DNA from 2 places in the Bordetella genomosp. 10 genome. Region 2 is predicted to be linked to the other one. Evidence: riboswitches for the same ligand, from Rfam matches in the RefSeq annotation. Region 2 holds a riboswitch; the other holds the start of a gene.

Region 1 (7,431 bases), 320 kb from region 2:
AGGTAGGCCTTGGACGCATAGAGCCGCCAGTTCAGCATGATCACGCGCCGGGCCACCAGGCGCGCCGTCGGCGGCGGCTCCCCGATGAAGATACTGGCGTCGAACCGCTCCCCCGCGAGATCCGGCAGGCCGGCGGTCAGGCAAAGGTCGAAAACGATCTGCGGGTAGGCCTCGCGGAACTGCGCGAACAGGGTGTCGACGAAGTAGACCGCGAAATCGCCCGGCATGCTGACCCGCAACTGGCCGGAGGGCGTGGAGTTCTCGCTGCCCAGTTCGGTGTTCACCGCGTAGGCCAGCCGCAGGAAGTCGTTGATCTGCGCCACGTAGCGCGCGCCCGTCTCGGTGAGCGTGACGCGGCGCGTGCTGCGGTTGAGCAACTGCACGCGCAGCTCCGCCTCGAACTCGGTGATGCGCCGCGACAAGGTCGACGTCGGGACGCCGGTCACCTCGGACGCCTTGGTGAAGCTGCCCGCCTTGGCGACTTCCGCGAACAGCGCCATGTCCCGCAGGCGATCGATCTCTTTCATCATGACTGCGAATCTCCCCTGCTCAGGTCCTGGCCTTGCTGTCGCTATACGCCTGGGCGCTGGCCTGGAGCCGGCGCAGCACCTTCACCGCGATATCGATTTCGCCGACCGGGATGTCGCTCAGCAGTTCCGCGCGCAACTGCTGCATGGCGTCGCCGAGTTCCTGCGCCAGCGCATCGCCCTCGGGAGAAAGCACGACGCTCTTGCTGCGGCGGTTGTCCTTGTGTTCCGTGCGCAACAGGACGCCCATCTCCTCGCCCTGGTCCAGGACGCGGACCATGGCCGCGGCGTTGATCCCGATCTCCTCGGCCAACAGCTTCTGCTGGGCGCTGCCGCCATGCCGCTTCAGGTACAGGACCACCAGCCCCAGCGACATGGAGAAGCCATAGTGGGACAGCACCGTCGTGGCCGCGCCCACCCAGGCGCGCCGCGCCGGCTGGACGGCGGCGGTCAACGATCTCATCAACTGGTCTTTGTTTGCGTGCATGGTATGTTGTTCGCCGGAAAGATGCGGAAAAACGGAGGAATAAGCCACCCAGGGCAAGGCGTTGGATCGATTATACATTTACAAGGCAACAGTTCACAAGTAAACTGTTCACTTGTCATGAAATCCATGGCGCCCTTTTCCCGGATCGGGGGTGGATAGGCCACTAGCCCGGATCCTCACGCTCAAAGACATCGCCGCAATGAAATTCTCCGCCGCCCGCGCCCGCGCCCTGACGCTCCGGCATCTGCGCAAGGATTTCTTCCCATGGGCCATCGCGCTCGCCGTGGGAATCGACTACTTCGACAACACCCTGTTCGGCACTTTCACCAGCTATATCGCGGGCGGCATCAATGCCTCTCCCGACGAACTCGTGTGGTCGTCCACGGCATACGCCACGGCATCGGTGCTGGGCATCGTGCAGCAGCAATGGCTGGCCGAGCGCCTGGGCTATCGCCGCTATCTCAGCATCTGCCTGCTGATGTTCGCCTTGGGCTCGCTGGCGGCCTCGTTGAGCGAATCGTCGCTCGAACTCGCCCTCGCGCGCGGTTTCCAGGGGTATTTCATCGGCCCGATGCTGGGCACCTGCCGCATCATGCTGCAAATGTGCTTCACGCCGCAGCAGCGCCCCGTGGCGACCCGCATCTTCCTGCTCAACATCCTGGTGGCAAGCGCGTCGGCGCCCTTGATAGGCGGGTACCTGGTCGCCTATTTCGACTGGCGCGCCCTCTTCATCTTCCCCACCATCGTGGGCGCCATACTGGCCGCATTCGCCTTTCTCATCGTCCCGCACGTCGGAAAGCTGCGCCCGGAACTCCGCAGCGCGACGCACCTGTGGCCGTACCTGGTCTTTGCCTGCGCCCTGGGCGGATTGCAGATCGTCGCGCAGCAGGTCCGCTTCGAGATTTTCAGCAGCTCGCCGATGTTTACGCTGCTGACGGTGGCCGGCGTCGCGGCGCTCGTCTGGGTGGCCCGGCAGCAATGGCGCCATCCGCGCCCCCTGCTGCGCCTGCACGCGCTGCGCGAAGGCCCCTACCGCATGGGGATGCTGCTGTACTCGTGCTATTACATGCTGACCAACGCCATCGGCTACCTGGTCGCGCGCATGATCCAGGGCGGCTATGGCTACCCCGTGGAGAACGCCGGCCGCCTGATGGGCCTGACGTCGTTCGGGTCGGTGGTCATGGCGCTTCTCTATTTCCGCTACGCGAAGCTGGTCCCCAGCAAGAAACTGCTGATCGTCCCCGGCTTCGTGATGGCCGCCGCGGTCTGTCTATGGATGAGCCTGCTGCCGCCCGACGCCAGCACCGGGTGGCTGCTGCCGCCGCTGATCGTCCGCGGCTTCCTGCTGATGTTCATCGCCCTGCCGACCGCCAGCGTCGCGTTCCAGATTTTTTCCAACGACGAATTCAATCACGGCTACCGCTTCAAGAACATCGTCAAGCAGTTGTCGTACTCCTTGTCCACGGCGGTCGTGATCATTCTCGAACAGCACCGGATCGCCGTCCACCAGACGACCCTGACCGAATTCGCCAACCCCTCGAACCCCGTCTTCAACACCACGGCGCAAACCATGGTCCGCACCTTCGAGGGGCGCGGCTACGATCCCGCCACCGCGGGGCATCTCGTCCTCGAATGGTTGAACGGCGTCATCGCCCACCAGGCGACTTTCCTGAGCCTGCTCGACGGCTTCGACGTCATGATCGTCCTGGCGATCATCGCCGGACTGCTCGCCATGCTGCAACGCCAGATACGCTGACCGCAAGCAGCGTCTCCCGATGAGCGACGGCGATGGCGCGCCATCGCGGGCTGCGGGCTGCGGGCTTGACCCGGTGCGCGGCAAGCCTCGGCGTTCAGGCCGGGGAAGAATAGCGCGGACGCCGTAGGCGTCCTTTGCTGCGGTCAGCGTGGCGTCTGCTGCTGCTCGATGTACTGCCGGATGATCTCGATAGGCGCACCACCGCAGCTTCCGGCGAAGTAGGACGGCGACCACAGCGCACCGCCCCATAGCTTCTTGCGGATGCTCGGGTAGTTCTTCTTGCGGATCATGCGGCTGGAAACACCTTTCAGGCTGTTCACCAGCGCCGACACGGCCACTTTCGGCGGATAGTTCACCAACAGGTGAACGTGATCGTCCTCACCGTCGAACGCCACCAGTTCCGCCTCGAAGTCGGCACAGACGCTGGTGAAGATGCTGTGCAGGTCGTCCAAGATGTTCTTGGTGAACACCTCGCGGCGGTATTTAGTCACGAAGACCAAATGGACGTGCATCAGAAAAACGCAGTGCCGTCCGTGTCGAATATCGTTGTCATTGAGCATAGGCCAAGAGTATGATTCAGCCATGCAACGACTTCAAGCCTGCAAGTTTGCGCTACGCCCAGACGGTCGGCAGGAGCGGCAAATGCGCCGCTTCGCTGGCTCGTGCCGGGTCGTGTTCAACGAGGCGTTGTCATTGCAGAAGGCGCGTTACGAGGCGGGCAAGAAGAAACTTGGCTACGCCGGGTTGTGCAAGGAACTCACAGCATGGCGCAACGGTGCGCTGCTGCCCTCGGGGCGCACCGCCCCTTGGCTGGCCGATGGGCCGGTACACACACAGCAACAGACGCTCAAGGATTTGGAGCGGGCCTACACCAACTTCTTCGCCAAGCGGGCCGACTTCCCGCGCTTCAAGAAGAAGGGTCAGTCCGACAGCCTCCGCTACCCCGATCCGAAGCAGATCAAGCTCGATCAGGGCAATTCCCGCGTCTTCCTGCCCAAGCTGGGCTGGCTGCGCTATCGCAACAGCCGGGATGTGCTGGGTGCGGTGAAGAATGTCACCGTGAGCCTGTCTTGCGGCAAGTGGTTCGTCAGCATTCAGACCGAACGCGAGTTCGAGCAGCCCGTACCCAACGGTGGCGCGGTTGGCATCGACATGGGTATCGCCCGGTTCGCCACGCTCTCGGACGGCACGTTCTACGCGCCACTCAACAGTTTCAAGCGGCATGAGACTGCTTTGCGCAAGGCGCAGCAGGCAATGAGCCGCAAGACCAGGTTCAGCAACAACTGGAACAAGGCGAGAGCCCGTGTCCAGCGCATCCATACCCGCATCGGTAACGCTCGCCGCGACTTCCTGCACAAGACCACGACCACGATCAGCCAAAACCACGCGATAGTGTGCGTCGAGGACTTGCAGGTGCGGAATATGTCCAGGTCAGCGGCAGGCACGGCAGATGCGCCGGGAAGAAACGTGCGGGCCAAGTCCGGCCTGAACAAGTCCATCCTCGATCAGGGCTGGTTCGAGTTCCGCCGCCAACTGGATTACAAGCTGGCGTGCAACGGCGGGCATCTCATCGCCGTGCCGCCGCAGAACACGAGCCGCACCTGTCCGTGCTGCGGCCATGTATCGGCGGAGAACCGGCAGACGCAAGAGCGGTTCGCGTGCGTCGAATGTGGCTTCGAGGAAAATGCCGATTTGGTCGGCGCGATCAATGTTCTCAGGGCGGGGCACGCCCGTTGCGCCTGTGAAGTGAGCGGTGCGGTTATGCCGCCAGCAACAGGAACCCACCGAAGCGACTCATCCCGGCTCGATGCCGGGTTGAGCACCGTAGGAATCTCCCGACTTTAGGCGGGGGAGGATGTCAAGAACGTATCGGCGTTACTTATCGTTCCACCCAGGGGATGGAGTTCCCCTTCAATTGCCGCTCTGGCTGATGACTCCTACCGTGCTCATACCCAAGGTCATCCCTATCGACTTCTTCGCAGCCTGGAGCCACCGTCATGGATGAAGCAAGAAACAATGCCCTGATCCACCTCTACAAGAACAACGTAGAGCTATTCCAGAAGCTTACCGACCTGATGGACCGGTCGGGACGGCAATGGACCGAGCAGCAGCGAAAACACCTGCGCGCCGCGATCGCGGACACGGAGATGGAGCTGATGGAATTGCTCTCGGTCGCCGATACGTCGACGCTCGTCGCCACGCAGGCGCGGATCGTCCAGCGCCACTGGGAAGGACGCCAGCGCCTGCTCCAGGATCTGTTGCAGGACATCGCGTCGGGATCGGAGATGAAAGGCGAGCTGATGGCCGCGCTCACCGAGTGGTACCAGGGCGTACTGGGCATGGGCGCCGCCGACATGACGCCCATCACCGCCCCGTGGATCGCCTACCTGAACCAGTTCTCATCGCTGATGCCGCGCGCGCCGGAAGATGCCGGCGGCAAACGGCCTTCGCGGGGGAAGTGAAGCGCGGCGGGGGCGATGCCGCCCCCGCCACGTTCACCCCTCGAACTTGTCCAGGACCGCGCCCGTACTCGCGCTCGACACGTTGAAGGCGAATTTCGCCTGGACGCCCCGCGCGTATCGCGGCGCGGGCGGCGTCCACTTGCGCCGGCGCGCGTCGAGCTCGGCCTGCGGCACGTTCAATTCCAATAGCAAGGCGTTGGCATCGATCGTGATCGAATCGCCTTCCTCGACCAAAGCGATATTGCCGCCCACGGCCGCCTCGGGCGCCACGTGCCCCACCACCATGCCCCAGGTGCCGCCGGAAAACCTGCCGTCCGTGACCAGCCCCACGCTCTCGCCCAGGCCGGCGCCGATCAGCGCGCTGGTGGGCGCCAGCATCTCGGGCATGCCGGGACCGCCCTTCGGACCCAGGTAGCGCAGCACCATCACGTCTCCGGGCCGGATCCTGCCTTCGAGTATGGCCTGCAAGGCGGACTGCTCGTCGTCGAACACCCGGGCCGGCCCCGTCATCGCGGGATTCTTCAAGCCGGATATCTTGGCGACCGAGCCTTCCAGGCTGAGATTGCCCTTCAGGATCGCCAGATGCCCTTCCGCATAGACGGGATCGTCGACGGCGTGAATGACGGCCTGGTCCGCGGCCGGGCGATCGGGGACGTCCTTCAAGACTTCCTCGACCGTCTTGCCCGTGATCGTCATGCAATCTCCGTGCAGCAGGCCGGCGTTGAGCAACAGCTTCATCACCTGCGGGATGCCGCCGGCGCGATGCAGGTCGACGGCGAGGTAGGCGCCGCTCGGCTTCATGTCGCAGAGCACCGGCGTGCGTTGCCGGATGCGCTCGAAATCGTCGATGCCGAACGCCACCTCGGCGGCATGGGCGATGGCCAGCAGGTGCAGCACGGCATTGGTCGATCCCCCCGTCGCCATGACCACGGCCACGGCATTCTCCAGCGACTTCCGGGTGACGATGTCGCGCGGCTTCAGGCCGTCGCGCACGGCCTGCAACAACACCCTGGCCGACTCGCGCGCCGACTCGCGTTTCTCGTCATGCGGATTGGCCATGGTCGACGAATACGGCAGCGACATGCCCATGGCCTCGATGGCGCTGGACATGGTGTTGGCGGTATACATGCCGCCGCAGGAACCCGTTCCCGGAATGGCCTTGCGTTCGATGGCGGCCAGGTCGTCGTCGCTGAGCATGCCCGCGGCGTTCTGTCCCACGGCCTCGAAGACGCTGACGATGTTCAGCTCCTTGCCTTTCCAATGGCCGGGCAGGATGGTGCCGCCGTATACGTAGATGGCCGGGACGTTGGCCCGCAGGATGCCCATCATGCCGCCCGGCATGTTCTTGTCGCAGCCGCCGACCACCACCACGCCGTCCATCCATTGCGCCTGCACGCAGGTCTCGATGCAATCCGCGATGACTTCCCGGCTGACGAGGCTGTACTTCATGCCCTCGGTCCCCATGGCCATGCCGTCGGCCACCGTGGGCGTGCCGAATACCTGGGCATTTCCGCCGGCCGCCTCGATGCCTTCGATGGCCGCGTCGGCCAAGGGCTGGAGGCCCGAATTACAGGGGGTAATGGTGCTGTGGCCATTGGCCACGCCGATCATGGGTTTGGCGAAATCGGTGTACTTGTACCCCATCGCGTAATACATCGACCGGTTCGGGGCGCGCGACTTGCCCTCGGTGATGTTCGCGCTGCGCGCATTGGCTTTTTTCTGTGTCATGGTCCACCCCATTGCGCGGGTGCCGGGACGAACCCCTACCCACGCCCGCTTATGGCGATTCGTAGGAGTCATCAGCCAAAATGGCGCTTGTAAGGGGGAACCCCATCCCCACGCGAACAATAAATAATACGCCTGTGCGGGTCAATAGGCGGGTCAATAGGCGGGATGCCGTGGCGGCGGCCGGACCGGACTTCATGGTGCTACCATTTTCACGCGATACGCATCAGCAGGAAGCGCCGCCGGCGCCTTGCCGGCGGCGCCGCATCTTCGTCATCGAGCGTGCATGGATTCCTCACCCCTCGCCGAACGCTTGCCGCCCATGCGCCTGCGGGCGCGCGACTATCTGCTGTCGCGCCAGTCGCCGGAAGGGGGGTTTTGCGCCTATCGCGGCTATTACGTCGAAGAGCCGAATCTTGCCGATACCTGGCGCGGCGTCAGCGCATGGCGCCTGCTGACCGGCGAAGCGCTGCC
Region 2 (7,431 bases):
TGGACGGATCGGCCGCGGCCGGGCATGCCGCCTGGAGCCGGTTCCTGCAAGCGGACAACCGGCCGGCCAAGACCGATGGCGGGTCCGAGGCCGCGCCCGCGCCGCCGCCCCGCCAGCGCAAGGGCGCCAGTTGGCATCTCGAACGTCCGGACGCCGCGGACCGCGAAGGACGGCCCGATCGCTACCTGGCCGCCCTGGGCGCCTCCTGCCCCGCCTGCGGCGCGGACGACGTCGCGCGCATGCGCGCCGTATTGCGTTATATCGCCGAATACCGCGCCCCGGCCGACGGCGATCCGCCGCTCTGCATGAAGCACTTCGCGGAAGCGTATATTCTCGAATCGAGAGGCACGCTGCGCGAGGACCTGGCGCAACGCCGCATGGCGACCTTGCAGGCGCAGGCCGAGCAGTGGCCGGTGCGGGCATTCGGGCGGTTTTCATGACGGCGCGAGGCCTTTTTTTTCATAACCCGGAGGACAACCGACCATGGACTTCAACACTATCCCGGCAGGCGACGACGTTACCCAGGCCTTCAACGCCATCATCGAAATCCCGGCCGACGGCCTGCCCGTCAAGTACGAGGCGGACAAGGCATTGAACGTCATCCGGGTCGACCGCTTCCTGAGCACCAGCATGCAGTATCCGGTGAACTACGGTTTCGTGCCGGGCACCCTGTCGCGCGACGGCGATCCGGTCGACGTACTGGTGGTGACGCCCTATCCGATCATGGCCGGCGCGCTGGTGCAATGCCGGCCTATCGGCCTGATGAAGATGACCGACGAGGCGGGCGAGGACGCCAAGGTCATCGCCGTGCCGATCGACCGGGTCTGCGCAGCGACCTCGGACATCACCGACCTGAAGGGACTGCCGAAGGCGCTGGTGGCGCGCATCGAGCACTTCTTCTGCCAGTACAAGGCGCTAGAGCCGGGCAAGTGGGTGCGCTTCGAGGGCTGGGGCGGCAAGGAAGAGGCGCAGAAGGAATTGCTCGATGGCGTGGCGGCCTATGGGCGCCATGAATAGCCCCCGGCTTATCCGCGGCAACCGGGGCGCTTGAAAACCGGGACGTTCGGAGCGAACGACCGAACGGCGCGCGTCCGGCAGGCACATGCAGAAGAATGGTCATGGAGAAGAATGGCATGGCATACGATCCCGACAACATCTTCGCCCGCATCCTGCGCGGCACGTCGCCGTGCATTCCCGTCTACGAGGACGAGGAAACGCTCGCCTTCATGGACATCATGCCGGAGGCGGAAGGACACGTCCTGGTCGTTCCCAAGGAACCGGCCGAGACGCTGTTCGACCTGTCGGAACGCGGCGCCCAGGCATGCATCCGCACCACGCGGCTGATCGGGATCGCGGTGAAAAAGGCGCTCGGCAAGCCCGGCGTCTACATCTCCCAACTGAACGGCGCGGAGGCCGGCCAGACGGTGCCGCACTGCCATTTCCACGTCATCCCCTGCACCGCGGAGACCACCTACCACCCCCACGCCACCGTGCGCGCCGACGACGAGGAACTGCGCGAGATCGCGGCCCGCATCCGCGCCTGCCTGGCGTAGCGCCGCCTTCCCCCTACTCGGCCTCGGCCCGGCCGTCGCGTCCGGCCCGCGCCAGCGCGAGCGTCCCGATCGCCATCGCCGCCGCGGCCAGGCCGAAGCCCAGGACCGGCGACACGGCCGACCACGCGAGGCCCACGACGGCGCTGGAGACGAACCGCGCCGCGCCGTTGACCGTCCCCAGCGCGCCATAGCACGACGCAAGCGTGTCCGGCGGGACCATTTCCGCGGTCACGGTCGCTTCGAGGGCCTCCTGGATCGCGGCGTAGAGTCCCGCGGCGAAGAAGATGACGGCAAGCAGCGGCAGGCGATCGACATGCAGCCAGAACGCGGCGGCGGTCAACAAGGCCGTCAACGCGCCGAGCGCATAGCCGGCGGCCAGCGTCGCCGCGTGGCCATGGCGATCGGCCAGGCATCCGACCGGATAGGACACGATGGCCTGCACGACGTTGCGCCCCGCGTACAGCAGGCCCGCCGCCTGCGCCGCCTCGATGACGCCGCGCGACGGCGCCAGCAAGGCGGTGGCCGCCAGGATCAGCAGGCTGTGCGAGAAGTCGCCGGCGCCGAAAATGCCCACGGCGCCCAGATAGCGCTTGAAGCGGACCGGCAGGCCGCGCAAGGTCCCGAAGAAGGTCAAGGCGGGATTCGGCGACCGCTCGGGGTCCCGGACCAGCGCCAGGAAAGCCAGCACCGCGAGCGCGCCCGGAATGACGGACAACCAGAGCACGAACCGGAAAGGCCCCGCTACGCCATCCCAGTGCAGCCGCTGCGCCCACCCGAGCAACGCCACACCGAGCAAGGGTCCGAGGACCGCGCCCACCGTGTCGGCCGCGCGATGAAACCCGAAGGCGCGGCCCCGCGTCCCGGGCGCGACGGCCTGGATCACGATGGCGTCGCGCAAGGGGCCGCGCAGTCCCTTGCCGAACCACGAGACGATGCGGCCCAGCAACAGCAGCGGCCATCCCGCCGCCAACGCGATCAGCATCTGCCCGACGGGCGTGAGGCCATAGCCGAGCAGCACCAGTTGCTTGCGATGCCCGAATTTCTCCGCGACGTAGCCGGAGGCCATCCTGGCGCATGCCGCCACCGCATCCGCGATCCCCTCGATGAAACCCAATGCCGCCGCGGGAATGCCGAGGACGGCGAGCAAGCCCGGCAGGATGACCGTGGCGGTCTCATAGCAGAAGTCGCCCAGCGCGCTGGTGACGCCGGCGCCGGCGACGGTCCGGTTGAACCAGCCCGCGGAGGATTGCGCACCGGCCGGCGCCGAATCGGGCGGATGGTCCATCATCTCGCGCAGCTCTGGATTCAAGGGCCTGGGGCGCAGACGCAGGCGTGACGCCAAGGTGGGAGGCAGCATCGCGGTCTCGGAGGCTTATCGCGCCGGGTTCAACGATTTTCTTCGTGGGCATCGAACACGCGCTGCGCATAGGCATCGAGCAAGGCCTCGCATTGCGCCAGCCGCTGCCGGGATTCGGCTGCGCGCGTGGCCACGTAGAAGTCGAGCTTCTGGATCTTCTCCAGCCAGGCCTGGAGTTTCTTCAGGTCCACGTCGTTCTCCTCCAGCTCCGCGTAGGTGAAATGCCGCGCCTGCGTTTCCTTGGCGATCTCGGCCTCGAAGTCGTCGCACCTGGCGATGAACTCGGCGTATTGCTCGTCGCGATCGGCCTTGAAGCGGGACACCACCTTTTCCTCCTGGGCCTTGTCCAGGGCCACCGTCTCCAGCAGGACCGCGCTTCCCGCCATCTCGTCGATCTCGTTCTCGACGATCTTGAGCCGGCGCACGTGGTCGTCGCTCTTGGGCAGCAGGCAAACCCCGTTTTGCAGGTAGACGGCGCCCATGCCCTTGAGCTTGCGCCACAAGGCGAGGCGCTTGCGCGCCGGTTCGGCGGGCACCTTGTAGGTCAACAACAGCCAGTTCTGTGCGTTCAAGTCGGTCACCGTGGGCGTCCATGATTTCGATCGATGGGAACAATCTAAATGAAACGACCGCTACATTCAAAATATTCTCTTGTTTCTTGCTTATTATTCAAACCGGACAACGCGGACGTGCCGCGTCCCGGCGGCGGCTTTGTCCCGGGCGCCCGGAATGCGGCAGTAATACACTCGTGACGCGCCCGTGATGCGCCCGTGACACAATGGTTTTCGCCTCACCGGCTCCGTATAATTCCCCAGGGAGATGGCGTTCCTCCCGCTTCACGCCAACCGCGGCCCCGGCCGCTGATGACGCCTGCGACACCCGGCCATGGTCGGTGCTGCAGGCGCTCGCCCCATACGCCTCCCGCCCCTGGTCAGTCCCGAACTTTTCCACAACGATGGAGCTTTCCATGGCGACTGAAATCCAGACCCTGCATGCTCGTGAAATCCTCGACTCCCGCGGCAATCCCACCGTGGAGGTCGACGTCGTCCTCGCCGGCGGCGCCACCGGACGGGCGGCCGTGCCGTCGGGCGCGTCCACCGGCATCCACGAAGCGGTCGAACTGCGCGATGGCGACCTGCATCGTTTCGGCGGCAAGGGCGTGCGCAACGCCGTCGCGCACGTGAACGGCGAGATCGCCATCGCCCTGCACGGCTGCGACGCGCTGGACCAGCCCACCGTCGACGGCAAGCTGATCGCCTGCGACGGCACGCCGAACAAGGGAAGGCTGGGGGCGAACGCCGTGCTCGGCGTCAGCCTGGCGGTGGCGAGGGCGGCGGCGCAAGCCTCGGGACAGGCGCTGTTCCAATACCTCGGCGGCCCGCGCGCGCATCGCATGCCGGTGCCGATGTTCAACATCCTCAACGGCGGCGTGCATGCTAACTGGCAGGGCACGGACTTCCAGGAGTTCATGATCGCGCCCGTGGGCGCGCCGACTTTTTCCGAAGCCGTGCGCTGGGGCGCGGAAATCTACCATCGCCTGCGCGCCATCCTGGGCGAGCGCGGCTACTCCACCGCGGTCGGCGACGAGGGGGGATTCGCGCCGGCCTTGAAGCACAACAGCGAAGCCGTGGAACTGATTCTGGCCGCCATCCAGGGCGCCGGCTACGAAGCGGGCCGCGACGTGGTGATTGCCCTGGATCCGGCGTCCAGCGGCTTCTACCAGGACGGGCTGTACCGGCTGCGCAGCGAAGGCCGCGACGTCACCGCCGAACAACTGGTGGCCCTGTACGCTTCCTGGGTCGACCGCTATCCGATCGCGGTATTGGAAGACGGCATGGCCGAGGACGACTGGACGGGATGGGAGCGGCTGAACGAAGCGCTCGGCGACAGGATCGAGCTGGTTGGCGACGACCTGTTCGTGACCAATGTCGAGCGCATCGAACGGGGCATCCGCCAGGGCGTGGCCAATGCGGTGCTGATCAAGCCCAACCAGGTCGGCACGCTGACCGAGACCCGCGCGGCGGTCGACACCGCCTATCGGGCGGGATGGGGCGCCATGGTCTCGCATCGCAGCGGCGAGACCGTCGACAGCTTCATCGCCGACCTCACCGTCGCGCTGGGCACCGGCCACTTGAAAACCGGCGCGCCCTGCCGGGGCGAGCGCGTCGAGAAATACAACCAGCTCATGCGCATCGAGGAAGCCCTGGGCGAGAAGGCCGTCTACGCCGGCCACACCGCCTTCGTGCGGTGAACCGGGATGCGGTGAGAATCCCAAGACTCTCATTGCACGCCGCTGATGTTGCTTGCTGCCCTTGCCGCCGTTTGCTGCCTGCGCGGGCGCTTTTCTACCCGGGAGTGCACGGCCCGAGGGCAAAAAAAAATCAACCACCCGAAGGTGGTTGATTTTTCACAGCATCTTGGCGGAGACGCAGGGATTCGAACCCTGGATGCAGTTTTTAGCCACATACTCCCTTAGCAGGGGAGCCCCTTCAGCCTCTCGGGCACGTCTCCAAAAGAGTTTGCGATTCTAGCACGGATTTTCGGCCTGGTGCGTCATTTGCATGGCGGGCGTCGGGCCGGAAGCCCGGGCCAGGCCGGCAACCCGGCGAATCACACCTTGGCGGCGGGCGCCTGGTCCAGGCCGAACGCCTTGTGCAAGGCGCGCACGGCCAGTTCCATGTACTTGTCCTCGATGATCACCGAGGTCTTGATCTCGCTGGTGCTGATCATCTGGATATTGATGTTTTCCTGCGAGAGGGTCTGGAACATCAGGCTGGCGACGCCCACGTGCGAGCGCATGCCGATGCCGACGATGGAAACCTTGGCGACCTTCTCGTCGGTGACCACTTCCTTGGCCTTCACCGCGGGGACCACGTCGCGCTTGAGCGTTTCCACCGCGCGCGCGAATTCGTTGCGGTTGACCGTGAACGAGAAGTCGGTGGTGCCGGCGACGGACTGGTTCTGCACGATCATGTCGACGTCGATGTTGGCGGCGGCGACCGGGCCCAGGATGGAGAAGGCGACGCCCGGGGTATCCGGCACGCCCAACAGGGTGATCTTGGCTTCGTCGCGGCTGAAGGCGATGCCGGAGACAACGGCGGCTTCCATTTTTTCGTCTTCCTCAAAAGTAATCAGCGTGCCCGAGCGCATTTCCTCGTCGAGCGGAATCAGGGGGTCGGTCAGCGAGGACAGCACGCGGGTCGGCACGCGATACTTGCCGGCGAATTCGACCGAGCGGATCTGCAGGACCTTGGAGCCCAGCGAGGCCATTTCCAGCATTTCCTCGAAGGACACGACCGGCATGCGGCGCGCTTCGGGCACCACGCGCGGATCGGTGGTGTAGACGCCGTCCACGTCGGTGTAGATCAGGCACTCGTCGGCCTTGATGGCGGCCGCCACGGCCACCGCCGAGGTATCCGAACCGCCGCGGCCCAGGGTGGTGATGTGGCCGTCGTCGTCCACGCCCTGGAAGCCCGTCACGATGACCACGCGGCCGGCATCCAGGTCGGCGCGGATGCGCGCGTCGTCGATGGAGGAAATGCGGGCCTTGGTATAGGCGCTGTCGGTGCGCACGGGCACCTGCCAGCCGGCATAGCTGCGCGCCTGCACGCCTTCGGCCTGGAGGGCGATGGCCAGCAGGCCGCTGGACGCCTGCTCGCCGGTCGCGGCGATCATGTCCAGTTCGCGGCCGTCGGGCTGCGGCGCAATCTCGCGCGCCAGGCCCAGCAGGCGATTGGTCTCGCCGGCCATGGCCGAAGGCACCACGACAACTTTGTGGCCGGCGGCGTGCCACTTCGCGACGCGGCGCGCCACATTCTTGATGCGCTCGACCGAGCCCATCGAGGTACCGCCATATTTGTGAACGATCAGGGACATCTCGTACTCTGGCTGGAAAATGCCGGAACCAGGGCCTGTTGACACTGGAAATAGCAGGCAGGCAAAGCCTAGTATTCTAACGTGTTGGCGAAAAAGTGCTGCAAATTGTCTAGAAAACGCCGGGTCCAGGCGTCAAATCCTCGATCGCCACCCTGCCCCGCACGCAGCGCACGCGATGCGCGGCATGCGCCCACAACAACTGCCTGTCGTGGCCCAGGGCATGCAATTGGCGCAATTGGCGCAGCAGCTCCGCCAGCCGCGCATCGCTGGGCATGCGCGCGCCATGCAGGCGCAGCCAATACCGCACGACGTGCGCCTGGCGCGCCGGCGACAGCGCCCGCCAGGCGGCCAGCGAAAAGTCCCGGGCGCCGGGCGACGGATCCAGGCCGGCCAGGTCGGCCGCGGCCACTTCGGCCAGGATCTCGGCGCTCTCGGCCGCCTGCCGGGCATGCCGGGCGACGATGGCCTGCCATCCCGGCCAGCGCCGTTCGAGCACGGGCGCCAGCAGGGTGCGCACCGCGGCGCGGGTGTAGCGCGCATCGGCATTGGAGGGGTCCTGCACGGCGGTCCAGCCGCTGGCGGCGGCATACGCCGCCGCGGCCTCGCGGATGCGCGCGCGCGGCACGCCCAGCCAGGGACGCAGAT

Evidence for each region. Region 2 has a riboswitch for fluoride ahead of eno (phosphopyruvate hydratase). Riboswitches for the same ligand answer to the same signal wherever they lie in the genome.
Region 1: another riboswitch for fluoride. It lies ahead of CAL29_RS22565 (hypothetical protein); the one in region 2 lies ahead of eno (phosphopyruvate hydratase).

The regions. Positions count from the first base shown of each region.
Region 1 is NZ_NEVM01000005.1:1,439,161-1,446,591, forward strand. It holds gene CAL29_RS22540 (LysR family transcriptional regulator) at 1-530, opposite strand, end outside; gene CAL29_RS22545 (MarR family winged helix-turn-helix transcriptional regulator) at 550-1,014, opposite strand; gene CAL29_RS22550 (MFS transporter) at 1,214-2,770, shown strand; gene tnpA (IS200/IS605 family transposase) at 2,914-3,330, opposite strand; gene CAL29_RS22560 (RNA-guided endonuclease InsQ/TnpB family protein) at 3,353-4,615, shown strand; fluoride riboswitch at 4,656-4,717, shown strand; gene CAL29_RS22565 (hypothetical protein) at 4,768-5,232, shown strand; gene ilvD (dihydroxy-acid dehydratase) at 5,266-6,960, opposite strand; fluoride riboswitch at 7,016-7,079, opposite strand; gene CAL29_RS22575 (prenyltransferase/squalene oxidase repeat-containing protein) at 7,244-7,431, shown strand, end outside.
Region 2 is NZ_NEVM01000005.1:1,115,538-1,122,968, forward strand. It holds gene CAL29_RS21170 (hypothetical protein) at 1-440, shown strand, start outside; gene ppa (inorganic diphosphatase) at 484-1,017, shown strand; gene CAL29_RS21180 (HIT family protein) at 1,134-1,553, shown strand; gene CAL29_RS21185 (MFS transporter) at 1,567-2,910, opposite strand; gene CAL29_RS21190 (Chromate resistance protein ChrB) at 2,940-3,491, opposite strand; fluoride riboswitch at 3,717-3,790, shown strand; gene eno (phosphopyruvate hydratase) at 3,878-5,161, shown strand; tRNA gene CAL29_RS21200 (tRNA-Ser) at 5,329-5,421, opposite strand; gene CAL29_RS21205 (aspartate kinase) at 5,521-6,786, opposite strand; gene tilS (tRNA lysidine(34) synthetase TilS) at 6,896-7,431, opposite strand, start outside.